4 regions of the Paraburkholderia sp. RL17-347-BIC-D genome follow, and region 4 is predicted to be linked to each of the others. Evidence: predicted binding sites of a transcription regulator. Region 4 holds the regulator's gene; each other region holds the start of a gene.
The links. The regulator LexA, encoded in region 4, represses DNA repair genes until DNA is damaged. The targets are predictions, from matches to a motif close to ACTGTATNNNNATACAGT.
Positions count from the first base shown of each region.

Region 1: a site for LexA is predicted at 1,486-1,503, ahead of P0D96_RS48810 (CppA family protein). Genes of this name have one in related genera too.
Region 2: a site for LexA is predicted at 1,399-1,416, ahead of imuA (translesion DNA synthesis-associated protein ImuA). Genes of this name have one in related genera too.
Region 3: a site for LexA is predicted at 4,502-4,519, ahead of P0D96_RS00690 (putative DNA modification/repair radical SAM protein). Genes of this name have one in related genera too.

Region 1 is NZ_JARESS010000018.1:28,653-36,482, forward strand. It holds gene P0D96_RS23575 (sensor domain-containing diguanylate cyclase) at 1-478, opposite strand, end outside; gene P0D96_RS48810 (CppA family protein) at 1,174-1,458, opposite strand; partial or broken gene P0D96_RS48735 (IS6 family transposase) at 1,570-1,638, opposite strand; gene P0D96_RS23580 (winged helix-turn-helix domain-containing protein) at 1,703-1,930, opposite strand; gene P0D96_RS23585 (hypothetical protein) at 2,304-2,492, opposite strand; gene P0D96_RS23590 (alkaline phosphatase family protein) at 2,728-5,064, shown strand; gene P0D96_RS23595 (cytochrome-c peroxidase) at 5,251-6,708, shown strand; gene P0D96_RS23600 (SEN1982 family lipoprotein) at 6,806-7,477, shown strand; gene P0D96_RS23605 (2OG-Fe(II) oxygenase) at 7,520-7,830, opposite strand, start outside.
Region 2 is NZ_JARESS010000073.1:15,095-22,924, reverse strand. It holds gene P0D96_RS43395 (hypothetical protein) at 1-53, opposite strand, end outside; gene P0D96_RS43390 (hypothetical protein) at 323-1,099, opposite strand; gene imuA (translesion DNA synthesis-associated protein ImuA) at 1,428-2,144, shown strand; gene P0D96_RS43380 (Y-family DNA polymerase) at 2,065-3,534, shown strand; gene P0D96_RS43375 (error-prone DNA polymerase) at 3,541-6,684, shown strand; gene P0D96_RS43370 (SOS response-associated peptidase family protein) at 6,731-7,690, shown strand.
Region 3 is NZ_JARESS010000001.1:131,573-139,402, reverse strand. It holds gene P0D96_RS00720 (GntR family transcriptional regulator) at 1-665, opposite strand, end outside; gene ldcA (muramoyltetrapeptide carboxypeptidase) at 978-1,904, opposite strand; gene tadA (tRNA adenosine(34) deaminase TadA) at 1,933-2,490, opposite strand; gene P0D96_RS00705 (DnaJ family domain-containing protein) at 2,664-3,065, opposite strand; gene P0D96_RS00700 (hypothetical protein) at 3,327-3,560, shown strand; gene P0D96_RS00695 (2'-5' RNA ligase family protein) at 3,604-4,209, opposite strand; gene P0D96_RS00690 (putative DNA modification/repair radical SAM protein) at 4,532-5,740, shown strand; gene P0D96_RS00685 (UdgX family uracil-DNA binding protein) at 5,750-7,222, shown strand; gene P0D96_RS00680 (Ohr family peroxiredoxin) at 7,434-7,830, opposite strand, start outside.
Region 4 is NZ_JARESS010000005.1:285,879-293,708, forward strand. It holds gene P0D96_RS10095 (sulfate/molybdate ABC transporter ATP-binding protein) at 1-975, opposite strand, end outside; partial or broken gene cysW (sulfate ABC transporter permease subunit CysW) at 975-2,014, opposite strand; gene cysT (sulfate ABC transporter permease subunit CysT) at 2,011-2,913, opposite strand; gene P0D96_RS10110 (sulfate ABC transporter substrate-binding protein) at 3,052-4,092, opposite strand; gene lexA (transcriptional repressor LexA) at 4,406-5,056, shown strand; gene P0D96_RS10120 (hypothetical protein) at 5,129-5,473, shown strand; gene P0D96_RS10125 (DUF2939 domain-containing protein) at 5,581-6,261, shown strand; gene P0D96_RS10130 (universal stress protein) at 6,311-6,775, opposite strand; gene nodI (nodulation factor ABC transporter ATP-binding protein NodI) at 7,063-7,830, shown strand, end outside.

The DNA of each region.
Region 1 (7,830 bases), on a different contig from region 4:
AGAGGCCGGTGTTGCCGCTGTCGCGGTGAAAGCTGAAATAGTCACGGTCAGCGAAGTTCCCGACCCGCGCCGGTATGAATCGGGAGTCCAGGACGATGTCGCCGCGCTCACTCATCACGAATATGGAGCCGAGGTACTTACCCGAAGCGGCGCGGTCGAACAACACCCCGCTTCGGATCCTCGGGGGGAGTGCCATCACCTGCGGATCCGCCACCCCGTCCGCTACCGCTTGCAGCGAAAGATCGTAGAGCTCGATGTTGCGAGCGATGTCCCGCTCGATGACGAGCATCAGGTTCCGTGCATTTTCCTCGGCGTGGTTGTAGGCATCGTTGCGTGACTCGAAAAGCACCCACGCGCAAAGGCTGCACGTGAACAGCGTCAGCAAAACACCACAAACGATCACACCAGATGGCGACAACACCCGCGAGGCGGCTGACGAAACGGATCGGCGCACAGAAAGCGATAGTGACGAACGCATGGAGCCTCATGAGACGAATTCATCCGCACGGTCTGAACAAACGTTGCCGCGCGCACGGGGCGGCACGGGTGCCTTCCGATAACAAGCCATCGTCATTTCTCGCGGCGCACGAGACCCCAAAACGACTCTGATTATCGCCGCACAGGATCTGACAAAATCATTACTTGAGTAATTTACTGGAACGCCAAGAGGCCGCCTTTTCAAATACCCGAGGCGACACTTGCCCAGCCACCGCAGGCGAGATGGTATCTGCGGACAATCATTTGGACGCCGTGGGATGATAAATCGTATTCGACCGGTGGCAAGGGATGTCAACGCAGATAAGGACCGTTTCACAGTTTTCCTGATGGACGGCGGCAAGTTGAAAATCCCCTTCCAACGATTTACCAGACTGCTCGCCGCATCGCGAGAGCAAAAGGCAAGCGGTTCGTGTGAACGCCGATGTCCCGGCAGCAGCGACGTTTCTTCGACGCCCGTCGAGTACAGGATGAACGGCCAGCAACTCCCCCGTCCTCGTAAATGCGGATATCGTGAGCCAAGCTGTGCACGTAGAGCGTGCGCCGCGGGTGCCCGTTGTCAAGCTGAATGACTGTGGCTCTCACCTGGCGCAAACGTCACTTCCAGAATCCGTCTGTCAGAAGCGGCCGATGTGACGTGATCGGATCGGCGTTCTCGCTAGATTAGACGTCAAAGAATCAAACACGCACCGAACCGGGGCCGCGCCTTGCCGCAGCCGCGGCCAGAATTTCGCGGATTGAAGCGAGTGACCGCTCGGCAGTCGCAGTCGATATGCGTGGGCCCGACTCGCCGAATATTGGCGGCCTCAGACCTAGGCATCGGCAGACACGAGACACATAGGGCTTTGTCGGGCCGCCGCACCGCTCAGCGGCCGCGCCAAGGGCGGCCTCGCCGACCTGCTCCCGCATCCAGGCGAGCGTTCGGCGATCCTTGTCGTTAAGAATACGAATCAGATGTTCCATATTGCCGACCCTGTATATATAACCAGTACTGTTAATATATACAGTATTGCTGCTGCGTTCAAGGTGAAAGTAGCGGTTCCACCGCGACCGCCGCCGATACACACTGCACCGGCGAACGGCACAACCGATCACCACCGCCGGAAAGCGATGGCCATCATAGAGTGATTTCGTATTTTTCATCGCCGATTTACGCGGCCACCGCAGCAACGTGACAAGGCCCCTACGATGATTGACCGGCGTTCGACTAGTGAGAAGGAGAACTCGACAAACGATAGCGTCGACTCCGAACCGTTTCGATCATTGTGTCCAATGGTCGAAACGCGTCGCGGAGGAACTTGATATGGACATCGACCGTGCGCTCACTGGCATGGGGTTGTGCCATCCAGACCTCCTGGACAAATGCGTCACGGGAAAGTACCTCTCCTGGATGCGCCAAATAAAGACGTAGGAGCTTGAATCCTGTCGGCGACATAGTGACAGCAACTTCTCGGTCCTCCCGCCGTACGAATACTCGATGTGACGTGAGCGACACGGTGATCCCAGGGACGCTCAAAAAATATCCTGGGAGTTCACGTTTGGTTGTGGGCGCAACATAACCTGTACACGGGCAAACAATTCCCTTGTTGAAAAGGGCTTGACGAGATAGAAGTCCGCCCCGGCATCAACAGAGACAGTCCCGTCATGTCAGGCAACGTCCAGCCAAGAATCACAGCCGCCGGCAACCGCTCATCAATTAACTCCTTCGCCTTTTTTCCCCGTGAATGCAACCAGGTCGATGCCCCGCTTCCTGTGCATGTAGCCATAGCAGTTCGGCTATCGAGGGATCATCTTCAACAATCAGAATTTCAGACATGTTGCTGGCCGAGGATCAGCGCGAGAGGTGGATTCGGAGCTACAAAAATCTGCCAGAGTTTATCCGTGAGAGGCGTGATGATAACCGCTGCCTTCCAGTTAATTGCGAACTGCAACTTTTTTTTCGACATCTCCTGGACACATTTATCGGAGAGCCAATTTTGTCGGCTTTCTGAAGACATGTTTGGTAGGTCCTGTTGACGCGCCATCGCGAATTGCAAGCCAATATTCAGGTTTCTGCCGCTAAAGTTTCACTCAGGGGTGTTCCAATTCGCCCTGCTTTAAAGGCAGTCGTGGCAGTTGCACTTCTAATAACATCCCAGGCAAGCTCCGCACGTAGTTGAAAGTGAACGCGCTGCACCGCGCAATCGGAGTTTGCTCTGAAGGGCGTATACAACCAACAGGGGCTCCCCCACAATGTCGGTCAACTCAACAAGTCGCACCACCACTCTTCTTCTAACTTCGATCGCGGCAGCCTGCGTGCTGACCGCTTGCGGAGGTAATGACAACTCTACACCGGCGGCCAGCAACGCCCCCACGCAGACATTCGCGGGCGCCGTCGCCGCCGCCGGCTTCGTGCCGGGCAGCACGACTGGCGATCCAATCCTCAAGGCAGGCTACTACGCTGGCGCGACCGTGTGCGTCGACGCGAACGGCAACGGCAAGTGCGACGGGGCTGAAACCATCGCGACAACCGACAGCACGGGCCATTTCACGCTGAAAACCAGCGGCAGCGGCCAACTGATAGCCGACGTGAGCACCAAGGCCACCAACACGGCGACCGGCGCAGCCGCCCCGAGCCACATGATCCTGCGCGCCTCGGCGGCACAGATCGCCGACCAGGGCGCGACGAACGTCGTGATCAGCCCGATGTCGAGCGAAGTTCAGCGTCTGGTTGAAGCGAACGGCACGACCTACGCCACCGAGAAGGCCAACCTCGCGACGCGCCTGAGCGGTCCGGGTGTGGCCGCTTCGGCAGCGACTGTCGCGGCCGCCGACGTGCTCGGCGACGTGAACAAGCTGTCGGGCGCCGAGCAGTCGGCGATCCTCTTTGAAGACAATGCACTGACGAACCGCTATACGTACGCAACGACCAAGCTCGATCGCGGCGACATGTACCCGGATAACCTCGCGGTTGCGGGCGGCGATCCGTCGCTCGTCGGCAAGGCGGGTGTGACCTCGACGACGGCCGTTGTGCCGACACAGACGCAGACGCCGATCACGTTCGCGCAGTCGCAGCAGGCTGCGTTCAACGTCGAAGGCATTCCGCGCTATGACGCGGTCTTCATTGTCATGCTCGAGAACCGCTCGATCGGAACCACGACGGGCGGCACGATCGGTATCGAGGGCTCGGGCGACGCACCGTACATCGCCGGCAACCTCGACTTCACGAGCGGCAAGTGGAACCAGGCGACGACCTATTACTCGACCGGCAACCCGTCGGAACCGAACTACACGGCGCTCGGCGGTGCGGACGACTGGGGTATCACCGACGACAACTGGTGGGGCTGCGGCGTAGACGCTTCCGCGCTGAAGGACACCGCGTTCGCGGGCGGCAAGGCATCAGACGGTCAGCCGCTGGTGGCGACGGCCGCTGTTCCGGCCAATCAGAACGGTGACCTGTCCGGCTTTGGCACTTGTCCGACGGGGACGACCGCTGCGCACAACATTGTCCAACCGAACCTGTTCACGCAGTTGTCGAACGCTGGCCTCGCGTGGCGCACGTATAGCGAGTCGATGAACCCGGGCCAGGATCCGCGTACCGACAGCATCGCCGACCCGGCCGTCGTGGCCGGCTACAACGGCATCGCAGGCACCGTCACCGCCGGCCTGACCAGCCCGGCTCTGAACATGCCGTCAGCGCTGTACAAGACGAAGCATCACCCGGGCATGGCCTACCAGACCGCGCGTTCGCTGCCGGAATTCTTCGCTAGCAACCGTACGATCTTCGGTACGCAGTACGCTTCGGCGCTCCAGAACACGTCGGTGTACCCGGTCCCGTCAGGCTACAACTTCGACCAGTTCGATACGGACCTGCAGAACGGCGACGTTGGCGCGGTCAACTTCGTGGTTCCGGACCAGTGCGACGACATGCACGGCACGGGTAACGACCCGACCTGTAAGGGCGACAACCTCGTGAAGCGTGGCGACGCGTACGTCCAGCAGGTGGTGACCAAGATCCAGGCTTCGCCGATCTGGAACAATCCGAAGCGTCACGTTGCGATCGTCGTGATGTTCGACGAAGGCGAAGGTAGCTCGACGTCGTGCTGCGGCTGGAACCCGAGTCAAACGTCGGCCGCTGAACCGCTCACGTTCACGAACGGCAAGTACACGCCGACGACGACGACGCAGTACAACAAGGGCAACCACGGTCACGGCAACTCGATCTTCGGTGTGGTCACGAACCATGGCGCGCAGGGCATCCAGGACAGCGACGCGTACAGCCACTTCGCGCTCGTGCGTACGCTGCAGGACATGTTCCAGCTCGCCGATCCGGCACCGGGCCAGGAGTCCACGTACATCGCCCGCTCGAAGTACACCGAGAGCTTCATCACGGCGAACATCCTGAACCTGCCGGAACTCGCGGACAGCGCCGATACGCACTTCGACTCGGTCCGTCCGATGAACCATGCGTACATCACGCCGCAGGGTTATACGCAGAAGCTGAATCCGGCCGACATCATCGGTACGCAGGAAGCTAATCGCCAGCCGGGTCCGGACAAGACCCAGACCAACATCTGGACGATCCAGTAAGTTTCACGGTCACGGGGAAAGGGCCCGCCCTTTCCCCGTCTGAAACCATCGCAGCTGTATGCCGGGTATGCCTTGCGCGTTACCCGGCACTTTTGTTGAACATCTCGCACATTTTCCCGGCCACCTCGCCTCGTGCGACTACGGGGTCGCCCGGAAACTGACTTCCCGGCGAAAACTATACCAACCATGCGTACGCTATCTCTTGCTCTAATCTGCTCCGTTTCCGCGATACTGGCCGCCTGTGGCGGCGGTAGCTCGTCCAGCAGCGACGCGTCAAGCCCATCATCTGGCGCATCGGCGCCTGCCGCCTCGACGCTAAGCCAGAAGGCGCAGCTCGGCCAAACGATCTTCTTCGACAAATCTCTGTCGAGCAACAAGAACATGGCATGCGCGAGTTGTCATAGCCCGGCCTACGCGTACGGGCCACCGAACAGCCTGTCGGTACAGCTCGGCTCCGATCCGTCGCTGTCGGGCGTGCGCGCAGTGCCGTCGCTGCGCTACAAGGCGATGACGCCGCCGTACGACGACAACGCGGCGAACCCGGACGGCGTCACGCAGAACGCGCCCGGCGGCGGCTTCATGCTCGATGGTCGCGCCACGACGCTCGCTACGCAGCCGGCGTTTCCGTTGCTGAATCCGATCGAGATGAACAACAGCTCGCCGGATGTCGTCGTGAAGGCCGTGCAGAACGGACCGTACGCCACGCGGTTCCAACAGGTGTACGGCCAGGGCGTGTTCGGCAATACCATGGCTGCGTTCAACGATATCGGCGACGCGCTGCAGCAGTTCCAGATTGAGGAGCCGTCGTTCGAGACGTACACGAGCAAGTTCGACCTGTATATCGGCAACAAGCTCGGCGGCACGTTGACGGCTGCCGAGACGCGCGGTCTCAAACTATTCAATGACACTACGAACGGCGCCGGCTGCGCGGCCTGCCACTACGTGGGCGCCAACTTCCAGGGCTCGGTCGGTTTGATGACCGACTTTACCTACCAGGCGATCGGTGCGCCGCGCAACGACGCGTCGATCCCGAACAACACAGATCCGATTCCGGCCAACACGAACGCGTCATTCGTCGACATGGGTCTGTGCGGACCGTATGCGACGATCCACATTCCGGGCTCCGCGACGAGCGGCGCCGGTCCGGATTCGTTCACCGGCGTCAATGTCCCCGACCCGTATTGCGGCCGCTTCAAGGTGCCGACGCTGCGCAACGTCGCGACGCGGTCCGTGTTCTTCCATAACGGCGTGTTCCACTCGCTCGTGCAGGTGATCAATTTCTACAACACGCGCGACACCAACCCTGAATACTGGTATCCAAGCACGGGCGGCGACTCCAGCCACCAGGTGCAGAACCCATCCTTCGCGCTGTTCCCGACGGCCGCGTCGGGTGCGACGGCCCAATCCTTCAACGATCTGCCCGCGGCCTATCAGGGCAATATCGACGAAGAACTGCCAATGGGACAAGGCCAGACTGACGCAGGTGGCACGACGGCGGCCGACGGTGCAAAGCCGCGCCCGATTCATTCGACGCCGCAGTTGACGCAGCAGGACATCGCCGACCTGGTTTGCTTCCTGAACACGCTCACCGATGGTTATCAACCGCCCGCCACGCCGCCCACCAGCGGCTCCTGCGTAAATTGACAAAATCGATGATCCTCGCACGCGGCCTGCCCTTCCAGGCAGGCCGCGTGCTCTGTCTTATCCGTACCTTAGCAACCTAACCTGAGCAACAAACACCATGACGCGACGTTCCATCGCCGCCCGCCTTGCTTGCGGTGCACTTGCCCTGAGCGCCCTGACCCTGTTCGCTGGCTGCCACGACAAGAGCCAAGACGTTAGCCGCGAGAATTTCACGGCTACCATCAACGACTTTCTCGCCCAGCGCGGCCACTTATGCCTCGCCAAATACGACTGGCCGATCTACGTGACGACGGACGATGTCGCCTCCGGTAGCCGCGACGCGGTACAGATGCCGGTGCTCGAGAAACTCGGTATCGTAGCGGGCCAGGATATGGTGGTCGAACGCACTGACCCCAGCGGCAAGAAGATCACCGCGAACGCTCGCCAGTACCAGTTGACAGCCGAAGGGCAGAAATACTATCTGCACATTCCGGAAGTCGTCGCGACCGCCACCTCGCGCGTCACGCACCCGGCTGATTTCTGTGCAGCCACGCTCACCCTCGACAAGGTGGTGGGATGGGAGCGGCCAATGCAAGTGGAAGGTAAGACCGCCACCTCGGTCATCTATACCTACAAGATCGATCCGTCACCGTGGGCCAAAGATGCCGATGCGCAGCGCGTGTTCCCGATGATCAAACGCGTGATCGAGGGCGCGGGCACGATGCAGTTGCGCGAAGGCGTGCATCTGACGTCGAACGGCTGGGTCGCCGACGAGGTCTTCGTGCGCTGAAACGCAGTAGGCGGGGAGCGCGTTTAGCCGCCCCGCAAACCGTTACGCCTGATCGCGAGGCACGAAGCGGCGAGTACGGATCCATTTGGTGGCCACCCACTTCTCGCCCGTCCGCAAGGGCGTGCTCGCATGTAGGGAGCTCGGATCGGAGAGCCCGAAACGGTTTCCATATTCGAAATAGAGGGCCTGGCCGCGCTGCGGCACTATCGACCATCCAAGCTGCGGGAACACGGTTTCACCACCGCCTTCCACATCGTTCAGATACATCAGCAGCGTGCCCACGCGCTGCCCGCTACGCGCGATCGACTCCTGATTCGCCGGGTTGCCCGCGATCAGATAGTCGACGTGCGGCG
Region 2 (7,830 bases), on a different contig from region 4:
AGCTCCTGCATCGGAAACCTGGGCTGTACGTTTGGGGTAGATTGCGGTTGCATTACTTCCTCCAGAGACGATGCGTACGATGGCCTACGGTGATGGTATGGCCGTCCGTGCTTTTGACCGTGTAGGCATCGAACCATTCGGCAAGCCGTGACACCGGGCGACGGCCCAGGTCGCGCTCCATGCTTTCGGATACTGTCCTTGTTGAGGTAGACGACGACGGCGCCGTGCCCGTCGTGCTCTTCCCGCCCGTACAGGTCGAGCAGCTGATCGACCATCGGCGGGATGCAGCATTGCTGCGCTCGAATTTCGGCATGCCTGGTGTTCATGGCAGCGCCTCCAATCCTGCGAACAACTCGTCGAGCTTCGCGCGACGTTCCTGTTCCGCTCCGTGGCCGGGAATGCGCCAATCAGGCATGTAGCAACTCAGGCCGAGCAGGTCGTTGTTGTCGCGCAGCTTCTGTTCGAAGACAGTCGTGTACAGGCTGTCCGCCGGTGCGACTGCACCTGTGAAGTCGCGCACGACCCGAATGCTCTTGCCGCTGGTAGGTTCGACGTAGTCCTCGAGTTCTGCTTCGTTGGCGTACAGCTCCAGCCCGTTGCGGATCGCCCAGAACGGATCAATCTGGGGCTCCAGCGGATAGAAACCGTTCTGGAAGAACGGGCCATCATGCTTGTTCTCGCTCCAGACTTCGGTGCGCCATCCATCGCCGACCTTGCCGAAGAGCAGCGCGTCGACAACTTGTGGCTCAAACGCTAGCAGCAGGAAGATCCGGTTGAAGAAGGCATCGCGCACGATGCGTTTCCGACTGCAAATTTCGTTGAGTCGCGCCGTCAGCTCCGACGGCAACGCCAGGCTGACGAGCTTGCGATCGAGCCGGTCAAGGCGGTCGAAAACGTAGTCGTAGCTCGCCTGCGAGTTCGGGATGGAGACTTCGTTGTCGAGCCAGTCCAGCTCGACTTCGAGGACCTTGGCCAGGTAGGCATCGCGCCGAAGGCATGCTGTCTCTATCTTTGCATCGAGCCTGACGATGCTGGGCCGCCAAATCTTGACGGAGATCTTGGGGACCGTCTTGAGGGTCTTGAGGGTCTTGGTTGCCATGCTGCGCTCCTGTGTTCTGCAACGGTAGACACAGTTTAGGCAAACTGCTGCGCAATTCGGATAAAGAGTTTTCTTTGTAAAAAATGACCGCACCTGTTGTTGTTGCGCTCACCACCGAAGTGAAGCCAGCGGTTCGCGGCACCAGCGTTCACGTTGGCATCCCTACATGCGGCAGCCACGGCCGCCGAGCTGGTCGCGAAAGGTGGTCTTGCACCTGCTAGGAACGACTCGCCGGCAACCGGCCGTGGCCCCCGGACCATCCCCTTTTACATTTTTCCGAGATAAGCGCTACACTAGACACTGTATATCCATACAGTATTCAAGCCCCATGAGCGCCCTGCCGCGTCACCCCGAAGACATCCACCCCGCCTTATGGCGCGCTTCGCAGCTAGCCGCCGGCTTCGATCGGGTGGTGTCGTGCGGCCACGCCGCGCTAACCGCCGAGCTGCCGGGCGACGGCTGGCCTGCGGGCGCGCTCACCGAACTGCTCGCACCGCAGCCTGGCTGCGGTGAACTGCGTCTGCTGCAGCCCGCACTGGCGACCGTCGGATCCCGCCCCTTGCTCCTGCTGCAGCCGCCGCATCGGCTCCAACCCGCCGGACTGGCGTGGCTGGGCATTCCCGCAGCACAGGTTTGCGTGCTGCGCGCACCACGCACGGCCGATGCGCTGTGGGCCGCCGAGCAGATCCTGCGTGCCGGCACCTGCGGCGCCCTGCTCTTCTGGCAGGCCGAAGTGCGGCAGGAGGCGCTCCGGCGCCTGCATCTTGCCGCGCAGACCTCGGACACGCTGCTGTTCCTGTTTCGCCCGCTCGCGGCCGCCCAGGCGACGTCGCCGGCACCGCTGCGGCTTGCGCTGCGAGCCGCCAGGGGCGGTATTAAAGTGACGTTCGTCAAACGCCGCGGACCGCAGCGCGACGAACCCGTTTTCGTTCCTCTCGTACCTTCACCTGCCCTGTTGAGCCGATATGCAACTCTGGATCGGCGTACATCTGCCGCACCTCGCCCTCGAGTCGTTTCTCCCGCGCTGGTCGACGCCACGCCATGAGGCCGGGTTTGTCGTGCTGGAGAAGGATCGCGTTGTCGCGCTCGACCGCGCGGCGCACTCGGCCGGGATCGTGCCCGGCATGCGCCGCGGTGGCGTGTTGACGCTCGTTCCCGACGCGGTCATCCGGGAACGTGATCTCACCCGTGAAGCGGAGCTTGTTCGTGGCGTGGCGTTCGCCCTGCTGCAGTTCACCCCCCACGTGGTGCTGGCGGAGGAAGCGGTCGTGCTGGCCGACGTCTCGGCAAGCCTGCGCCTCTTCGGCGGCATCCGGCCACTGCGCCGGCGGGCGGGTGAAACGGTGACCGCGTTCGGCGTGACCGCGACACTTGCCGTTGCGCCGACGGGGCAGGCCGCGTGGCTCTTCGCCCGGTCATCGGCTGGCATCGCGCTCACGTTGCGCTCCGTCGACCGTACGCTGCGTCGCGTGCCGTTACCTGCCCTGCCGCCTGCGCGCCCCTACGCCGAATGGTTCGACGGACTGGGATGCGAAACGGTCGACGACATCCGGCGACTCCCCCGTGCCGGCCTCAAGAAGCGCTGCGGCACGGCCCTGCTGGATGCGCTCGATCGCGCGACGGGCGCGGCGCCCGAAGTGTACGAATGGCTGGAGTTGCCCCCCACCTTCAGCGCGCGGCTCGAGCTGCCCGACCGGATCGAGCATGCGGAAGCCGTGCTGTTCGCGGCGCGGCGGCTGATCCTGCAGATGACCGGCTGGCTGTCGGCGCGACAGCTGGCGATCGCGCGGTTTGTACTTGAGCTCGAGCATGAACGCGGCCGCGCGGCGGTGCCGCCGACGGCAATCGAAATCGCGCTTGGCGAACCGACGTCACGCGAGGACCACCTCGTGCGTCTTCTGAAAGAACGGCTGGGCCGCGTCGAGCTGGCCGCGCCGGTCATCGCCGTTCGCCTCGACGCGAAGGACGTGCGCGAAGCGGACGCACCCAGCGAATCACTGTTTCCTGAGCCTGGCGGTTCGCCACAGGATCATGCGCGCCTCATGGAACTGCTCGTCGCCCGGCTCGGCGCGCAGAACGTGCTCAAGGCGGCTCCGGTTGCCGACCACCGCCCGGAAGTCGCCGCACGCTGGCTTCCCATCGGCGAGACCGTCAGGCCCATGTTGCCGCCGCCAGATCTTCCGCGACCCACCTGGCTTCTGGACAACCCGGTGCCGCTCATCATGCGCGGCCACCGCCCGTTCTACGGCACGCCGCTGCGCATGGTCTCGCCGGGCGAACGCATCGAGGTCGGCTGGCAGGATGGGCACCCGGTGACGCGAGACTATTTTGTCGCGGAGTCCGAAGACGCGGTGCACTACTGGGTCTTCCGGGAGCGCGTAAGCGCCGTCGAGGAACGCGAGCCGCGCTGGTTCCTGCATGGCCTGTTCGGGTGATCGCCCATGGCGCCGACCTACGGCGCACTGCCCGACTATGCGGAGCTGCAGTGCGCGTCCAACTTTTCCTTTCTGCACGGCGCATCGCACGCCGAGGATCTCGCCGCTCGCGCCGCACAGCTCGGCTATGCCGCGCTGGCCGTGACGGACGAATGCTCGCTTGCCGGCGTCGTGCGCGCGCACGTCGAGGCGAAGAAGGCCGGGCTGCCCTTCATCGTCGGGTCGCACTTCCACCTGACCAACGCCGACGGCTCGCCGGCCCTGTCATTCACCGCACTGGCGATGACGCGCGAAGGCTATGGCAACCTCTCCGAGCTGATCACGCTCGGCCGCATGCGCGCCCACAAGGGCAGTTACCGGCTCGCGCCGCTGGATCTCGCGCACCCGGAGAAGCCTTTCGGACACCTGCGGGGACTGCCGGACTGCGTCGCGATCCTGTCACCGGACTACCCCGCCGATGAAGACAGACTGGATACGCAGGTCGAGTGGTTCGTCCAGACCTTCGGCGATCGCGCATGGGTCGCACTGACATTGCACGCGCGTGCAATGGACGATATTCACCGCGGCACCGTCGAACACGTCGCTGCGCGTCACGGCGTTCCCGTCGTCGCGACCGGCGCGCCCGTCATGCACGTGCGTTCGCGCAAACCGCTGCAGGACGTGCTGACGGCGATCCGGGTCGGCAGACCGGTCGCCGGATGCGGCTATGATCTCGCGCCCAACGCTGAGCAGCACCTGCGATCGCGTCTGCGGCTCGCCAACCTGTATTCGCAGCGCACGCTCGAGGAGACGCTGCGAATCGCTCGCCTGTGCACGTTTTCACTCGACGAGCTGCGCTATGAGTATCCGGACGAACTGGTGCCGGCCGGCCATACGCCGACAAGCTACCTGAGACAGGAGACCTACATCGGCGCACATCGCCGCTGGCCAGCGGGCATCCCGCATCAGGTACAGCAGCAGATCGAACACGAGCTCGCGCTGATCGGGGATCTGCGCTACGAGCGGTACTTTCTGACGGTCTACGACATCGTCCGGTTCGCGCGCAGCGAAGGCATCCTCTGCCAGGGGCGCGGCTCGGCGGCCAACTCGGCCGTGTGCTTTGCTCTTGGCGTGACCGAGGTGGATCCTGCGCGCTCGTCGATGCTGTTCGAGCGGTTCATCTCGAAAGAGCGAGGTGAGCCGCCTGACATCGACGTCGACTTCGAGCATCAGCGCCGCGAGGAAGTCGTGCAGTACATCTATCGCAAGTACGGGCGCGATCGCGCAGCACTGACTGCCGCCGTGACGACGTACCGCCCACGCAGCGCGCTGCGCGAATCGGGCAAGGCACTCGGCGTGGATCCGGCAATCGTTGATCGCGTGGCAAAGGCATATCAATGGTTCGATTCGAGTCGCGATCTGCTGAACCGCTTCGCCGAGGCCGGTCTCGACCCTGAAGCGCCGCTGATCGTGCAGTGGGCGAATTTCGCGGCGCTGCTGGTGGGCTTTCCACGACATCTGTCGCAGCATAGTGGTGGCTTCGTCATCAGCCGCGGCAAGCTGTCGAGGCTGGTGCCGATCGAGAACGCTGCGATGGCCGACCGCTCGATCATCCAGTGGGACAAGGACGATATCGAGGCACTTGGCCTGCTGAAGATCGACGTACTCGCACTCGGCATGCTGTCAGCCATCCGTCGCGCACTTGACATCATTTCAGAAAAACGCGGCGAGCCGTTCGAGCTGCAGGACATTCCGGCTGAAGATCCCGGCACCTACGGGATGATCTGCCGCGCCGATACCGTCGGCGTATTCCAGATCGAATCGCGCGCGCAGATGAGCATGCTGCCCCGCCTGCAGCCGCGCTGCTTTTACGATCTCGTGATCGAAGTGGCAATCGTGCGTCCGGGCCCGGTGCAGGGCGGCATGGTGCATCCCTACCTGCGTCGGCGACAGGGACTGGAGCCCGTCACCTATCCGAGCCCGCAGATGGAGCAGGCGCTCTCGCGCACGCTAGGCGTGCCGATCTTTCAGGAGCAGGTGATGCAGGTCGCGATGCTCGCGGCAGGATTCACTGCCGGCGAGGCTGACCAGTTGCGGCGCGCGATGGCCGCATGGCGTCGCAAGGGTGGACTCGACGCCTACTACGACCGCATCGTGAACGGGATGCTCGAGCGCGGTTACGACCGCGAGTTCGCCGAGGCCATCTTTGCGCAGATCCAGGGCTTCGGCGAGTACGGCTTTCCGGAGAGTCACGCGGCGAGCTTCGCGCTGCTGGTCTATGCGAGTGCATGGCTGAAGCACCATGAACCGGTCGCGTTCCTGGTGGCCATGCTCAACAGCCAGCCAATGGGTTTCTATTCGCCGTCGCAGCTCGTGCAGGATGCGAAGCGCCACGGCGTGAAGGTGCTGCCCGTCGACGTGACGCTCAGCAACTGGGACTCGGCAGTCGAGGGCAGATCGACTCGCGCGCCGGTCCGCCTCGGCATGTCGCTGGTACGTGGCCTGAAGGAGGAAGCCGCCGCGCGCATTGAGCTCGCGCGGGCTGTGCGACCCTTTGCCGATGTCTCCGATCTGGCACGACGCGCGCAACTCGATCGCAAGGATCTGCAGGCGCTCGCGGCAGCCGACGCATTGCGCTCACTTGCCGGCGACCGGCGTGCAGCTCTGTGGCATGCGGTGGCTGCGGTACCTGACCGGGATCTGCTGCGCGGCGCGACTGATGACGACGCGACGCCGGTCCTCGCGCCGATGACGGAAGGCCAGCAGATCGCCAGCGATTACCGGGCGCTCGGCCTGACGCTCGGCCGGCATCCGCTGGAACTGCTGCGCCCTCGCCTGCTCGCCCAGCGCCTGCTGCCGGCGTCGACGCTGGCCGGATTCCGGAACGGGCAGCTCGCGCGTGCCTGCGGCATCGTGACGGTCCGGCAGCGGCCGGGCACGGCCAAGGGTGTGATGTTCGTCACGCTGGAGGATGAGACCGGCCAGGTCAACGTCATCATCTGGCCGTCCCTACTGGAAAAGCAGCGACGCGAAGCGCTCGGCTCGTCACTGCTTGCCGTGTACGGCGTCTGGCAGCGTGAGGGCGAAGTGCGCCACCTCGTCGCGCACCGGCTGGTCGACGTGTCCCCGCTGCTCGGCTCGCTCGTCACGTCGACGCGAAACTTCCATTAGGAACCGGCGTACCATATTGGCGCACCTTCCTTCAAGGAGAGCCACCATGTGCTATTCAGCCCAGATCCAGGCGGACTACCGCAAGTACGTCAGGATGTTTGGCGCGCACATGAGCATCCGGGAGTTCGCACAGCTGTACTGGGAACGCGCCGAGGGCAGCAACATCAAGATTCCGAAGGCGATGGACGCCGCGTTCTCGGTTCCCGCGACGGACGACGAACGCCGGATCAGGGAAGCGATCGACCGGTTCAACGGCGAGCAGGCAACCAGGCTGGAGCAGGAACTGTTCAAGCAGCGCGCGCGGCTCGCCGACGCGGAACGCACACTTCAAGGCAAAACGACGAAAGCGGCCACCGAAAGCAAACGGATCGCAACCAGCAAGATCGAGTCGGCGCTGCGCGGGCTCGACGATCTCCGTCGCACCGAACTGAAAGACCGCGATTCGCGAATTTTCCCCGGTAACTATGCTCCGGTGATGATCATGGAAGACGGCAAGCGTGTCATCAAACCTATGCGATATCACTGTCGCCCGGCTGGCAAGCCTGCGTTCTACGACAAGAAATATCCCGGACTATACAATTCCAGGCTGGACAACCTTGAAGGCTTCTGGAAGGGAGTTTTTGGGTATTCGCACGGACTTATCGTCGCGAATGCGTTCTATGAAAACGTGAAACGACATCGCCTTGAAGGGCGCGAGCTCGCTGAAGGCGAACTGGAGGAAAACGTGGTCCTGGAGTTCAAGCCGCAGCCCGCTCAGGACATGCTCGTCGCCTGCCTGTGGTCGCACTGGCAGGCCCCTGGTGAGCCGGACCTTCTGTCGTTCGCTGCCATCACGGATGAGCCACCACCCGAGATTGCCGCTGCGGGCCATGATCGATGCATCATCCCCATCAAAACGGAGCATATTGACGCGTGGCTTTGCCCGGACCCCAACAACCTCGCGGCGCAGTACGCGATCCTCGACGACCGCCATCGCCCCTACTACGAACATCGAATGGCAGCTTGAGCTGGTCGGATCGCCAATCCTGCAGACGACCATGAGCACCATGAGCGTTGTAATATGCGCTTCTTCGTGGCCGAAAGCGCATTGGTACTTCAACGCGTGCGAAGAAGCATAGATCCCGCTGGGATCATCAAAATACCCAT
Region 3 (7,830 bases), on a different contig from region 4:
GCCGCGCCACGTGCGGGGCGGTCCAGCATCTTCAACTCGACGCTTTGCAGATGGCGCGACATCAAGGCCGCCGCCTCTTTTGCATCGCCGGCGTCTAGCGCGGCGAGAATGGCTTCGTGGTCCTCGAACGAGCATGGGCTGCGTCCGAGCGACTCGTACAGCGCGGAAATCAGCGTGGAGCGCGCCACCAGACCGTTCAGGCAGTCGCACAACACGGCGTTGCCGGTGAGTCCCGCCAACTCGGTGTGAAACTCGCCCGACAGGCGAATCCACGCCGGAAAATCACGTGTCTCGAACGCTTTGCGTTCCCGGCCGATCATGCTGCCGATGCTCTTCAAACGCCGCATGCCGTGACCGGTGCAAATCTTTTCGACCACCGCCAACTCGATGATGCGACGCATCTCGAACACTTCGTGCACTTCCTGCAGCGACGGGCTTGCTACGAACGCTCCGCGATTCGGTTCGAGGTCGACGAGGTGATCAGTCGCCAACTGCGCCAGCGCCTGCCGGATCGGGCCGCGCTTCACACCGAATACTTCGCACAACTGCGCTTCTGTCAGCTTTGAGCCCGGCGCGAGCCGATGCTCGAGGATCGCGGCGCGGATGCGCTCGGCAATCACTTCGGGTTTCGAACTATTAGCGGCTGCGGACTCTGTGTCGGACATGATGTTCGTCTCGGTATGTAGGTCATCATAGGATGGACATAAAGATTGTCAACAATTTTTGCTTAGAATTTCGACAATCTTCGCGGTGACGGCGGGCTGGCGGGCTGCCGGCTCGGCTTGAGTGCCTAGTGCCGCCTCAGTACGAGTTTAATTAGGTGAGGCTGGGGTCGTCTATTGGTGGCGGATTTTGTCAACAAAATCGAAGGACCTGCACGAGTCGTTCTGTGGGAGGTGGTCGATTAAATTGACCGTTAGTTGCGTTAATGGTCTTAAAAGAAAGCGGGCAAACGCCCGCTTCCCTCCTCCGCCGGTTCAGGCGAGGTACGGATAGCCCGACAAACTCAGTTTGAACCCGTGTGCGTCGGCGACGAGATGCGCGTCCGCGCCCACCGGCAGCGTCAGCATGTTGCGGACATGCCCGAATTGGAGGCCGGTGACGACCGGAATACCGATCACCGACCTCACCTGCTCGATCATGGCGTGCAGGTCGTAACCATTGTCGTAGTCGTAGGGTTTGGCGCCGGAGAAATCGCCCAGCACGAGCGCCTGTTGCTGCGCGAGGATGCCGGCCAGGTGCAACTGATAGATCATCCGCTCGACCCGGAACGGTTGTTCGTTGACGTCCTCGACAAACAGGATGCCGCCCTGCACCGGCGGCATATACGGCGTGCCGATCAGCGATGCCAGCACCGCCAGATTGCCGCCCCACAACATGCCCGAGACGTCGACCGGCTGCGCTTGCGGCGTGTTGCTCGAGACCGTCATGGTCGGCTTCGTCAACGCCGACCAGAAGTGCTGCATGGTGAATTCGCTCAGTTCGTCCGCGCCGAAGTCGCTCATCACCATCGGGCCGCCGAAGGTCTTCACACCGGCGCGCGCCAGCAGCGCAAGCTGGATCGCGGTGAAATCGCTGTGTCCCACCAGCGCGATCGGCTGATCGGTCAGCCGCCGCTGCAGCCCGTCGTAGTCGAGCCCGTGCAGGATGCGCACCGCGCCGTAGCCGCCGCGCACGGCCAGCACGATGTCCGGCAACTTGCGCGACGGGTCGGCGAGCCGGTTCAGATCGGCCGCGCGCTCGCCATCGGTGCCGGCAAAGCGCTGATAGCGACGCCGCGCCGCCTCCACGCCCTCGACGTGATGCCCTTGCGTATGGAAGCGCTGCAACGCGCGATGCAGCACCTCGGGATCATGCGGATACCCGGACGGCGCGATCAGTTCGATGGTGCGATGGACGGCCATTGGCAAGACCTTGTTGGACGTTGTTGTTTTAGAGCGACTCAGCCGGACCCGGTTCGTTGTCCGGTTCGCTGCCTGCGTCGGCGCGTGCCGCCGCGCGTGCTGCGCGGCTCGCGCGCCGCCGCTCGGCAAAAAACGACTTGAGCGCGGCGCCACATTCATTTTCGAGCACGCCGCCGATCACCGTGGTGTGATGATTCAACTGCGGATTCGCGAAGGCATCGACGACACTGCCGCACGCGCCGGTTTTCGGATCGCGTGCCCCGAACACGACACGGGCGATGCGCGCGTGCATGATCGCACCGGCGCACATCAGGCACGGCTCCAGGGTCACGTAGAGTTCGCAGCCCGGCAGACGGTAGTTCTCGACGGCCTGCGCCGCGGCGCGCAACGCGGCCATTTCCGCATGTGCCGACGGGTCGTGCCCGCCGATCGGGTGATTGAAACCCGTGGCGATGACTTCGTCGCCGCGCACGAGGACTGCGCCGACGGGCACTTCGCCGGCAGCGCGCGCCTCTTCGGCGGCGGCTTGCGCCAGCGCCATGAAGCGTCGATCGCGCTCCGGGACTTCGGGAACAGCGGGAAATATGAACGGCTCGCCAGGCGTGGGATCTGAACTCGCCGAGGCGGCGGCAGCGCCCGGCTCGGCCGTAGTCAATTCAGCGACACCGCTGATCGAGGCCTGAGAACCCTGCGTACTCAGCACATCGCGAGACTCAACAGAATCCGAATCCGGCAAGGCGGCGTGGGCAAGCGGCTCGCTCACTGCGAACCCGCGTCTGCCGTATTGAGGTTGCCGGCGCGCTCGGACAGCCGCTCGGCAATGCGCCGGCAGTACTCGCGCGGCAGAACCAGCGGCCCGCCACGCAATGATTCAAGTGCCATATCCAGCGCCAGCATGCGCGCCTGGAGACGGCAACGGGTAGCCTGGTCGCTCACGGCATTCAACTCCGCTTGCAGGTCGCGCAACGCGCGCAACTGCTCGACAGCGGGCGGCACGAAGCCCGCATTCTTCAAAATCCGGTTGGCGACGCGCACTTCTTCGGGGACCAGAGCATCGTCGTCCAGCGACAGCGGCGCGCCCGCGCCAGGTAACTCGTCGAACTCGCCTCGCGCGGCGGCGGCGGCAATACGCTGTTCGACTAACGCATCAAGCAATTTCATCTGCAATCCACTACGTTGCGGCCCAAGCATTCTATCAGGGAGCGCACGATCGTTCCGCTTCTCGAACCGACGAAACCTCCTACGTTTTCAGATTCTGCGTATTTGAGGGACATAGGGTCGTGCGCTAGCCTCAGCGATTCCCGGCTGTGCCGCATGCCGCCCCTTTTTCTCCGCACAAACATGACAGAAGACTTTCAACGAACGACGCCGTTCGCGCCTTTGCCCGCCGCTCCCCAAAGACACTGAAGTTATGAAATCCCGATGACCAACTCAAGCCTTACCTGCGCCACCATCGGTTTCGACGCCGGCAACAGCCCGCATGCCGCTCCCGATCTCGCACACCTCGGCGAACGCATTCGCAAACCGAGATTGCGCGCAACGCTAGCCGCCGTGGCCATGTCGCTCGCGCTATCCGGTTGTGGCGTGTTCTGCGGCGGCGCGGGCGGCAGCGGTGGCGGCTTCGCCGGCGGTTGCGCGACGGGCATGCGGTTCTAGCCCGGCGCGATCGACACGCCGCCGTCACCTTGGGCGACGCGCGCTATGACTCGGCGCCCGCTAAAGTCCATCGAGCCAACGCGACATGCCGCGTACGCCCGAGCAAACTGTGCATCAACGCAAACTCACGCACGTTCCAGCATATCGGGTCAACGGGACGCGCCGCGGCCCATGGCATGCCGTACGCCAGTGTGACATGCGGTATGTAGCGCGCCGCCGATGAGACGGCGTGGTCCCCCAAACCAGCGTCCTGCAATGCATGGCCCAAAGCGCCGTGCAGCATGTGCAGGCCAGCGACGCCCTCGCCTCCGCCCAGCACCAGCGGTCCCGGTCGCGGCTTCGACGCAAAGCTGACCGCCGTATCGAATTCGACGCTGAACGGCTCCATTTTGATCGAGGCGGCCGCCTGCATCGCCGCGTCGACTCGCTTCTGCGGCAAACCGCCCGCGAAATTTCCCAGATGATGCAAGGTGACATGCAGACGGCCCGCCGCAAGCGGCTTACTCCGCGCGCGCGTCTCCCCGCAAAGCTGTTGCGCGAGCTTCGCGATGCTGGCCGCTGTCGTGGCATCGGGAAACACGGCGAAGAACAGACCGTCTGTGGGCGTTGGCGGCGCCTCGAGCCCAGGCAGCCAGAGTTGTTCAGGCATGGCGTTCCTGACCGGATAAAGCCGGCATGTAGATGAATCTCCGTTCATTGTGCGGGCTCACCCGCGTACTTGATCTATTCAGACCGCTCGCCGGTGCGAGGTTCCGCGATCGTCTTGTTATTAATCCCATCGCGCCGCTGGAGCTGCAAGCAAGCGCAACGCCGTTCGGCATACGCCCGATTCCCGTTGTATTGCTTCAGCTCGCCCCGTTTGTTCACCGGGCGCGCCCCCGTGGAACAACGCCCGCTTCTCATTAAAAACCGCTTGCAGTCACGACCCGCCCACGTACAATACTGTACATCCATACAGTATTGGCGGCAACGTGGAACTGCTCAAAAAGCTGGAAGTATTGGCCGACGCGGCGAAGTACGACGCGTCATGCGCAAGCAGCGGCGCACCCAAGCGCGGCTCTCGCGGCATTGCCGGTCTGGGCGCCAGCACCGGCGCGGGCATTTGCCACAGTTTCACGCCGGACGGGCGCTGCGTCTCGCTGCTGAAAATTCTGCTCACCAATTTCTGTTTGTACGACTGTCAGTACTGCGTCAACCGGCGCTCGAGCAACGTGCCGCGCGCACGCTTCACGCCCGAGGAGGTCGTCGAACTGACGCTGGATTTCTATCGGCGCAATTACATCGACGGACTGTTTCTGAGTTCCGGAATCATTCGGTCATCGAACTACACGATGGAACAGCTCGTGCGCGTCGCCCAGTCTTTGCGTGAGGATCATCAGTTTCGCGGCTATCTTCATCTGAAGACGATTCCCGACGCCGATCCGCAATTGATTGCGCAAGCCGGGCGCTATGCCGACCGCTTGAGCGTGAACATCGAACTGCCCACCGACGGCAGCCTCGCGCGGCTCGCGCCGGAAAAGAACGTCCGCACCATCAAGCTCGCCATGGGCTCGATCCGTCTTGCGCAGGAAGAGGCGCATAGCGACGCCAGAGCGCCGAAGTTCACGCCCGCGGGTCAAAGCACGCAGATGATCGTCGGCGCGGATCAGACGAACGACAGCACGATCTTGCAAACCGCCGCGACGCTCTACGGAGCGTACAAGCTCAAGCGCGTGTACTACTCCGCCTTCAGCCCAATTCCCGATAGCCCTTCCGCATTGCCCGCTCAGGCGCCGCCGTTGTTACGCGAACATCGCCTGTATCAGGCCGATTTCCTGATGCGCGGCTACGGCTTCAGTGCGGACGAGTTGTTCGAACAACCCGGCAACCTCTCGCTCGATATCGATCCGAAGCTCGCGTGGGCGTTGGCGCATCGCGAGCAGTTTCCGGTCGACCTGAACCGCGCGCCGCTGCGCATGATCGCGCGTGTGCCGGGCATCGGCATGCGCAACGCGAAACGCCTGGTCGAGCTACGGCGTTCGCGGCGTGTGCGCTACGAGGACCTCGTGCGGCTGCGTTGTCCGCTGGAGAAGATCAAGCCGTTTGTCGTGACGCAGGACTATCGCGCGGCGCTGCATGACGCGTCGTCGGCGCGATTGCGCCGGGTGTTGGCGCCGCCGGTGCAACTGGCGTTGTTGTGACGCGTCGCGATGCGTTCCATCGTTATCGAAGATCATTTCGTCGCGTGGCGCGCCGCGTCGCTTGGCGCTTTGGGCGAAGGCCTCGCGCCGGAGACGATCGAATGGCGCGTCAAGCAGGAACCTGAGTCGTCGCAAGAGCAGGCGCTGTTCGACTATGGCGCGACATCCCAAGCAGCGGAGCCCCGACCCTCTGCCGTGCATGTTTCAAAGGAACTGGCAGCGCTATTGCAAGACGCCGCGCTGTATCGCGAATCACAGCGCTGGGCGTTTTTATACAAGGTGCTGTGGCGTTGGCAGCACGGCGACCGCTCGGTCGCCTCGCCGGCAGACGCAGATGGCGCACAACTCCATCGCATGGCCAAAAGCGTGCGGCGTGCCAAGCACGACATGATCGCGTACGTGCGGTTTCGCAAGCAGACGTCAGCGTCGGCGTCAGCGGTGCAGACACCCGAATACATCGCCTGGTACGAGCCCGAGCATGATGTCCTGGCGTGGGCCGCGGAACATTTTGCGCAACGCATGGGACGCTCGACCTGGATGATCACGACGCCGCGCGGCGCGGCCTTCTGGGACGGTCAGCAACTGCATCTGGAGCAACGCCGCGCCCTGCCCGGCGACCATCGTCGCGATACCGCGGACGAAGCCGAGGCGTTATGGCTCGCCTATTACCGCAGCACGTTCAATCCGGCGCGACTGAACGAAGCGGCGCTCGAGCAGCACATGCCGGTACGCTTCTGGAAAGGCTTGCCGGAGGGCCATCTGATCCCCGCCATGATCAGTGAAGCGAAAAGCGGCGCGCGCCGCGTGGCGCAGGCGAGCGGCGTCGGCGCGCTGGCCGGCAAAACCATTCCGATCGAAGCGGACATGGCGCAGCCGGTCCGCGATCAACCTTCGTCGCTCGATGCATGCCGACGTTGCGACCTGTGGCGTAATGCGACGCAAGCTGTCGGCAGTTCGGGGCCGAGCGGCGCGCGCATCATGCTGATCGGCGAGCAGCCCGGCGATCAGGAAGATCTGAGTGGTCAACCGTTCGTCGGGCCGGCGGGGCAATTGTTGACGATAGCGATCACGCGCGCCGGGCTATCGCGCGACCAGATTTATCTGACCAACGCGGTGAAGCATTTCAAATGGGAACCCCGCGGCAAACGCAGGCTGCACAAAACGCCGGGACAGCGTGAGATCGAAGCGTGTTCTTACTGGCTCGAACGTGAGTTGCGCACAGTGCGCCCGGCGGTGATCGTCGCGCTCGGCGCTACTGCACTCACCGCCTTGTTGCGTGGCAAAGTCAGCCTGAGAGACCATCTTGATGCGCCGTTCAAAGTGGAAGGCGGCTGGGGCATCGCCACCTATCATCCGTCGTTCGCGTTACGGCAGCAGAACGACGCGGACCGCGACAAAGTATTGGCCGACATCAGCAAGGCGCTCATCCGGGCGCGTGAGTTGGCCGAATCCGCCACGCCGGCTGGCACTAAAGAGCAGTAAACAAAAAATGACGCCGCGGCGCCCTCTTTCGTGCCGTTAGTTCGCTGAATTTATTCCTGCTGGAACGTCACCGGGCAAAGCACCCTTGACGTGGCGACAGCTGAATTTATATCCAGATACGCGTCTAGAACATTCGCAATACAACGATCTAACGAGCCGGATAAAGCTCCGCTTTTGCTCTAACAACGTCTGAGAGCGCCTGCTCCCAGCATCACGATTCCCCGGCATCATCCTGCCGCACCAGCGCGACGACATTCTCGATTCCCTGCCGCGCCATCTTGGTGTAAGGGCAAAAGCGTTCGCTGTTGCGAACCAGTTCTTCGGCGACAACACGCTCGACACCTGGCAATCGAACACGGGTCTGCGCGCTCAGAATGAACAGACCGTCCATCGGGTCACGGCCAAAATCGACGGTGACTTGCACCGAGGCATCGGGAATCGGAATGCTCGCCTGTGCCGCAAGCAGACTCAGCGCGCCATGAAAGCAGGCCGCGTAACCCGCCGCGAACAGCTGCTCGGGATTGGTGCCGCCGCCGGGCCCGCCCAGCGCCTTCGGCAATCGCAAATGGACTACGAGATTGCCGTCGTCAGAACGGGCGATGCCCGAC
Region 4 (7,830 bases):
GCGATCGAGTTCGGCTTCGAGCAGGTTGCCCTCGCGGCCCGCGAGTTCGACCCGCACCGAGCCGCCCAGCGTCACCACGCGCCGCACGTCGACGACGATGCCTTCGCGATGGCCGGACGCCTGCGGATACAACTGCAGATCGTGCGGACGCACGTAGGCGAACGCGGGGCCGCTGAAATCGGCCTTGATCGAGACCGGCAGCGCCGCGCCGTCAACCACGAAACCGCTCGCGTCGACATTGCCGTGCAAACGGTTGGCCGCGCCGAGAAACTCGTAGACGAACGAGGTTTGCGGATGGTCGTACACGTCCTGCGGACTGCCCACCTGCTCCACGTGCCCGCGATTGAGCACGACGATACGGTCGGCCACTTCGAGCGCTTCTTCCTGATCATGCGTAACGAAGATCGTCGAGATGTGCAGATCGTCGTGCAGGCGCCGCAACCAGCTGCGCAGTTCCTTGCGCACTTTCGCATCGAGCGCGCCGAACGGTTCGTCGAGCAGCAGCACTTTCGGTTCGACCGCCAACGCGCGCGCGAGCGCGATACGTTGCCGCTGGCCGCCCGACAATTCCGACGGATAGCGTTGCGCGAGCCAGTCGAGTTGCACGAGCTTGAGCAGTTCATGCACCTTCTCGCGAATCACCGCTTCCGAGGGACGCTCCTTGCGCGGCTTGACGCGCAAGCCGAACGCCACGTTCTCGAACACCGTCATATGACGGAACAGCGCGTAATGCTGGAACACGAAGCCCACTTCCCGCTCGCGTGCGCCGACCGTCGCCACGTCCTGGCCTTGCAGCACGACCTGGCCGCCATCGGCGTATTCGAGTCCCGCGATCACGCGCAGCAAGGTCGTCTTGCCACAACCCGACGGCCCGAGCAGCGCAACCAGTTCACCCGGCGGAAAGTCGAGCGAGACGTTATCGAGCGCGACGAAATCGCCGAAGCGCTTCTGCAGGTTACGAACGGTGATACCCATTACAGCTCTCCTTGCTTGAGCGGGTGTTGCTGCGATGCATGCGTTGTTTGCGTTGCGCGTGTTGCGTGTGTTGCGTGTGTGGCATTGGCCGGCGGCGTGACGGGCCCGGCGTACGCGGGCACATCGCGCGCGGCCGAGAGTTCCGCCGACATATGGCGCTCGGCGAGCAGCTTCAGCCCGAGCGTCACGAGTGCGAGCAGAGCCAGCACCGACGCCACGGCAAACGCCGCCGAGAAGTTGTATTCGTTGTAGAGGATTTCGACGTGCAGCGGCATGGTGTCGGTCTGGCCGCGAATATGGCCCGACACCACCGACACCGCGCCGAACTCGCCCATCGCCCGCGGGTGCACAGAATCACGCCGTACAGCAGGCCCCATTTGACGTTGGGCAGCGTGACGCGGCGGAAGATCTGCCAGCCCGACGCGCCGAGCACGTGCGCGGCTTCTTCTTCGTCGTTGCCTTGTGCCTGCATCAGCGGAATCAGTTCACGCGCGACGAACGGGAACGTGACGAAGATCGTCGCCATCACGATGCCCGGCACCGCGAAAATGATCTGGATGTTGTGGTCCTGCAGCCACGGGCCGAACCAGCCCTGCGCGCCGAACATCAAGACATAGATCAAGCCCGAGATCACCGGCGACACCGAGAACGGCAGATCGATCAGCGTGGTCAGCAGCGCCTTGCCGCGGAACTCGAACTTGGCGATACACCATGAAGCCGCGAGGCCGAACACGAGGTTCAGCGGCACCGCGATCGCGGCGGTGATCACGGTGAGCTTGATCGCCGAGAGCGCGTCCGGATCGGCGAGCGATTCCAGATAGAAACCGAGCCCCTTGTTCAACGCCTGATAGAACACGGCGACGAGCGGCACGACGAGAAACAGCGCGAGAAACAGCAGCGCGACGCCGGTCAGAATCCAGCGCACAACGGGCGGCTCGGTGACCGGATCGGGCCGGCGCGCGACGTTCAGCGGCGCGCGCGGTGCCACGGCTACGGCGTTGTTCACGCCATTCACTTCGTTCGCGGCGCGGCGGCTCATTGCGCACCTCCGCCGACACCGATCGCCGCGACACTCGCAGCGGCAGGCGCCGGGCCTGCACCGCCGCGACTCGTGCGGCGCTGCAAATACCACTGCAAAGTGTTGATGAAGAGCAGCATCAGGAACGACACGACCAGCATCACCACCGCCAGCGCTGTCGCACCCGCGTAGTCGTATTGCTCCAACTTGGTGATGATGAGCAGCGACGTGATTTCCGACTTCATCGGTACATTGCCGGCGATGAAAATCACCGAACCGTACTCGCCGAGCGCACGGGCGAATGCCAACGCGAAGCCCGTCAACAAGGCCGGAAACACCGCCGGCAACACCACGCGGCGAAACGTCAGCCAGCGCGAGGCGCCGAGGCACGCCGCCGCTTCTTCCTGTTCACGCTCGAACTCTTCGAGCACCGGCTGCACCGTGCGCACGACGAACGGCAAGCCGATGAACGTCAGCGCGACCAGCACGCCCGCGGGCGTAAAAGCGATCTTCAGGCCGAGCGGTTCGAGGAACTGCCCGATCCAGCCGTTGCCCGCGTACACGGCCGCGAGCGAAATGCCGGCGACCGAGGTGGGCAGCGCGAACGGCAGATCGACCACGGCGTCGACGATACGTTTGAACGGGAACGTGTAGCGCACCAGCACCCACGCCACCAGAAAACCGAACACCGCGTTGATCAGCGCGCCGCCGAGCGCGGAAAAGAAGGTGAGCCGATACGACGCGAGCACGCGCGGCGAACTCACCGCGCGCACGAACTGGCTCCAGTCGAGCGTCGCGGTCTTGAGAAAGGTCGCCGCAAGCGGAATCAGCACCACGAGGCTCAGATAAGCCACCGTGATGCCGAGTGTCAGGCCAAAACCGGGCAACGCGCTCGGTTTTCGGAAGGTCAACGTCGTCATGCTCGTTACTCGTTCAGGTTGATGCTCGTGTTGCTGGCCGCCGGGCCCTGGCGGCCAAAAGCGCGCCCATGGGCGCGCTCGGGAGTGACGCGTTGCCGCGCCGCTTCGTTGCCTATGCCGGTTCCGGCATCGGCAGTGTTATTGCGGTTGATAGATCGAATCGAACACGCCGCCATCGGCAAAGTGCGTCTTCTGCGCGTTGGCCCAGCCGCCGAACGAATCGTCCACCGTGTACAGCTTCAGCTTCGGAAACTTGGCGGTCAGCTCAGCCGGCACCTTGTTCGAACGCGGACGGTAGAAGTTCTTCGCCGCAATCTCCTGCCCTTGCTCGCTATACAGGAAGTTCAGATACGCTTCGGCGACCTTGCGCGTACCGTGCTTGTCGACGACCTTGTCCACCACGGCGACCGGCGGCTCCGCCAGAATGCTGACCGACGGCACCACGATCTCGAACTTCTCCGGACCAAATTCCTTCAGCGACAGGAACGCTTCGTTTTCCCACGCGATCAGCACGTCGCCGATACCGCGTTGCACGAAGCTGGTGGTCGCGCCACGCGCGCCCGAATCCAGCACGCCGGCGTTCTTATAGAGCTTGCCGACGAATTCCTTGGCCTTCTGATCATTGCCGCCCGGTTGATGCTCGGCATACGCCCAGGCCGCGAGGTAGTTCCAGCGCGCGCCGCCCGAGGTCTTCGGATTCGGCGTGACGATCGACACGCCCGGCTTGGTCAGATCGTCCCAATCCTTGATGTGCTTCGGGTTGCCCTTGCGCACCAGAAACACGATCGTCGACGTGTACGGCGACGCGTTATCCGGCAAGCGCTTCTGCCAGCCCTTGTCCAGCAAACCCTTGCCGGCCAGTGCGTCGATATCGTATGCAAGCGCCAGCGTCACCACGTCGGCCTGCAGGCCGTCGAGCACCGAGCGCGCCTGGGCGCCCGAGCCGCCGTGCGACTGCTTGAAGGTGATCGTCTCGCCCGTCTTCGCCTTCCATTCCTTGCCGAACGCCTGGTTGACGTCCTGATACAGCTCGCGGGTCGGGTCGTAGGACACGTTCAGCAGCGTCGTGTCGGCGGCGTGCGCCTGCGCCATCACGCCGAGCGCGCCCGCCGCGCCCAATGCGAGCGCCGCGATCAGTTTTTTCGTCCTGCCTGCCAGCCCCGTACCTTGGTGATCCATGTCAACTTTCTCCGCGTTGTGTCCGCTGAAACAGCGTGTGGTGTCTTTTTACGTCGCGGTCACGTGCACATGAGCGCCAACTGGAGGCCAGTCTATCGAAGGGCTTTCATCATTAAAAATAATGTTTCTTCATTCTTTAATACGCAAAAGTGGTAATGACAGCTGGATAAGGCGTTGCGGCACGAAAACGGGTGTTTGAGCGTCGCTTGACGGCGCTGGAACGACACCCTTCACCCCGAACTTAAAGTAAAGCTTGAATTGCGCCGAATACTGTATAAAAATACAGTCACCTGTTCATACATACAGTGGCGCCATGACCAAACTCACCGCACGACAGCAGCAGGTTTTCGATCTGATCCGCAGGGCTATCGAACGCACCGGCTTTCCGCCCACCCGCGCGGAGATCGCCGCCGAGCTGGGTTTCAGCTCGGCCAACTCGGCAGAAGAACATCTGCGCGCGCTGGCTCGCAAGGGCGTGATCGAACTCGCGGCCGGCGCATCGCGCGGCATTCGCCTGCTGGCCGGCCCGGAAGACTCGCCGCACCAGTTCACGCTGCCGCACGCCAGCATCATGCAACTGTCGCTGCCGCTCATCGGGCGGGTTGCCGCGGGCAGCCCGATCCTCGCGCAGGAACATATCTCGCAGCACTATGCGTGCGACCCGGCGCTGTTCTCGAGCAAGCCCGACTACCTGCTGAAGGTGCGCGGGCTGTCCATGCGCGACGCGGGCATCTTCGACGGTGACCTGCTCGCGGTGCAAAAGCGCAGCGAAGCCAAAGACGGCCAGATCATCATTGCCCGGCTTGGTGACGACGTCACGGTCAAGCGCCTGAAGCGCAGGCCGAACGGGCTCGAGCTGATCGCCGAGAATCCCGATTACGAAAACATCTTCGTTGAAACCGGCAGTGCGGAGTTCGCGCTGGAGGGTATCGCCGTGGGGCTGATCCGCCCCGGCGAGTTTTAACCCTCTCGCCCGTTCGACAAAATAAGAAGCCGCGCCAACGCCGCATCAACGTTGCATCGCCTGGAGAGTCTCATGGAACGTCTTGCCCGCCTGCTGCCCTTTCGCCAGTTCGGTCGTCTGCGCCATCTTCGCAAGCTGGTGCCCTGCTCATTGATCGAGGCGGCCACGCTCGGCACGCCGTCGCTGTTCGACTCGCCCGAGGCCGCGCCGAGCCTGCCGTCGTCGATGCCGGCATTTGCCCGCGTGTCGTTGAATTCGGGCTTGAATACGGCGGAACCGGCGCGTCGCGCACCGGTGCGGGTTTATCACGGGCCGTCGCGTCTGATCATGGTCGGCACGATGGACGCGGTTTGCCGCATGATCGACCGCTGCATCGCCGATGAAGCCAACGTGCATGGGGCGGTGTTCGAGTCTTGAGGGGTCTTGAAGGGTCTTGAACGGGACAGCGAGAGATGTATTGCGTGGGATCGTTTTCGCGTGGCTGCGGTCCACGTTAGATCACACCTGATGGAGAGTCCCACTCGATGGCAGTTTCAAAACGTACCAAACGCGGCAGCAAGCGCGGCAGCAAGCGCGGCATGCATGGCGGCGCCACCCGGCCGCTGATAGTCACGCTGATCGTGATCGTGGTGATCGCCGCGCTGGGGTTTGCTTACGCGACACCGTACATCGCGCTGAACAATCTCAAACGCGCGGCCGATGCGCGCGACGCGCAAACCGTCAATCAGTATGTCGACTTCCCCGCGTTGCGTGAGAGCCTGAAGGAGCAAGTCGCCGGCTTGCTGACACGGCGGCTTGGCGCGCACAGCAACGGCAATCCATTGGCCGCCATTGGCGCGATGATCGGCGTTGCGTTGATCGGTCCGCTCGTGGATGCGTATGCCACACCGGACGGCGTGGCGGCCTTGCTGAACGGCATGCCGCCGCGCGGCGATCCGGGCGAGCGACCGCCCGCGCCCCCGGCCGCAAATAATCCGCCGGACGCCGCTGCGACCGCACCTGCGCCTGCAGCTCCCGCAAACGGCAACGCGGCCAATGTCAACTCCGCGCCACCGCAACCGCCGCAAACCACGGCGGGCTATCGCGGCCTCAACGAGTTCGTCGTCACGTACCAGCATGGCGCCGGCGACGCGCGTTACTCGGCGATCTTCCAGCGCGAGGGCGTATTCACGTGGAAGCTGGCCGCGGTCAACCTGAACGAGTGATCACCTGATGCCGTCAGGCCGAGGCGGCCGGTCGCGTGACTAGCCCGCCTCAAGCCGCCGCTTGCTGCTGCTCCTGCGCTGAAGAACACGCCACCAGAATGCTGCACGAGACACGGTCGAGCAGCGGCGTATTGCCCGCGCCCATCCACCATCGCGACAAGCCCGTGCGGCAGCGGTGGCCGACCACGACCAGGTCGACATGCAATTCATTGGCGAGGTTGGCAATCTCGTCGATCGGATGGCCGAACGCGAAATGCCCCTGGGCGCTCACGCCTCGCTCCGTGAGCCAGTCCACGCCTTCCTGCAGGATGTCGCGCGCGGTCTTTTCAAAACTGCCACAGGCCACGTCGGTCAACAGGCCCGCGCTTTGCGCAATGCTCGAACGCATGTCGACGACCGACAACAAGTGCGTTTCCGCTTTCAGATCCAACGCCAGGTCGGCGCCGCAACGTAGTGCTTTGCGGCCTTCACGCGAGCCGTCGTAGCACAGCAGGATTTTCTGGTAGCTCGCCATGATTTTTCTCCCTTCGCGCGGGACGCGCGATCTGAATTAATCATGGTGCGCCGCAATTCAGGTTGCAAGGGATGGAAAACGCTAACTGTGCGCTAACTGCCCCTTAACGACGCCCTAAACAGGTGCGCGAGCCGCCCGCGGGTCCTCCGCGCGCCGATGCCGCAGTGCAAGAAACCCGCTTCGGACTGTCGGGGGCGAACCAACAGCGTCCCGCCGATGCCCTAGAATAGGCGGCCTCCCCCGGCCATTCGCGTCATTCACGTCTTTTCCGGAGACTCGTTCGATCCATGCCCGAAGCCGCCATCGAATTTCATCAGGTCAAAAAAAGCTACGGCGAAAAAACGGTCGTCGATGGACTGTCGTTTCATGTCAACGCCGGCGAATGCTTCGGCCTGCTCGGCCCAAACGGCGCGGGCAAAACCACCACGTTGCGCATGCTGCTCGGTATCGCGGCGCCGGATGCGGGCAGGATCCGTCTGTGCGGCGAGCCGATCCCCGGCCGCGCGCGCGTGGCGCGGGCGCGCGTCGGCGTGGTGCCGCAGTTCGACAATCTCGATCCTGACTTCACGGTGCGCGAGAACCTGCTGGTGTTCGGCCGCTACTTCGGTCTGAGCGCCGCGCAATGCCGTGCGATGGTGCCGTCGCTGCTCGAATTCGCGCGGCTCGAGAGCAAGGCGGACGCGCGCGTGAGCGAATTGTCAGGCGGCATGAAGCGGCGCCTCACGTTGGCGCGCGCGCTCGTCAACGATCCCGATGTGCTGATCATGGACGAGCCGACCACCGGCCTCGATCCTCAGGCGCGGCATCTGATCTGGGAGCGGCTGCGCTCCTTGCTCGCGCGCGGCAAGACCATTCTGCTGACCACGCACTTCATGGAAGAAGCCGAACGGCTCTGCCACCGGCTGTGCGTGATCGAGGAAGGGCGCAAGATCGCGGAAGGCGCGCCGAGCGCGTTGATCGCATCCGAGATCGGTTGCGATGTGATCGAGATCTTCGGGCCCGATCCGGTGGCGTTGCGCGATGAACTGGCGCCGCTCGTCGAGCGCACCGAGATC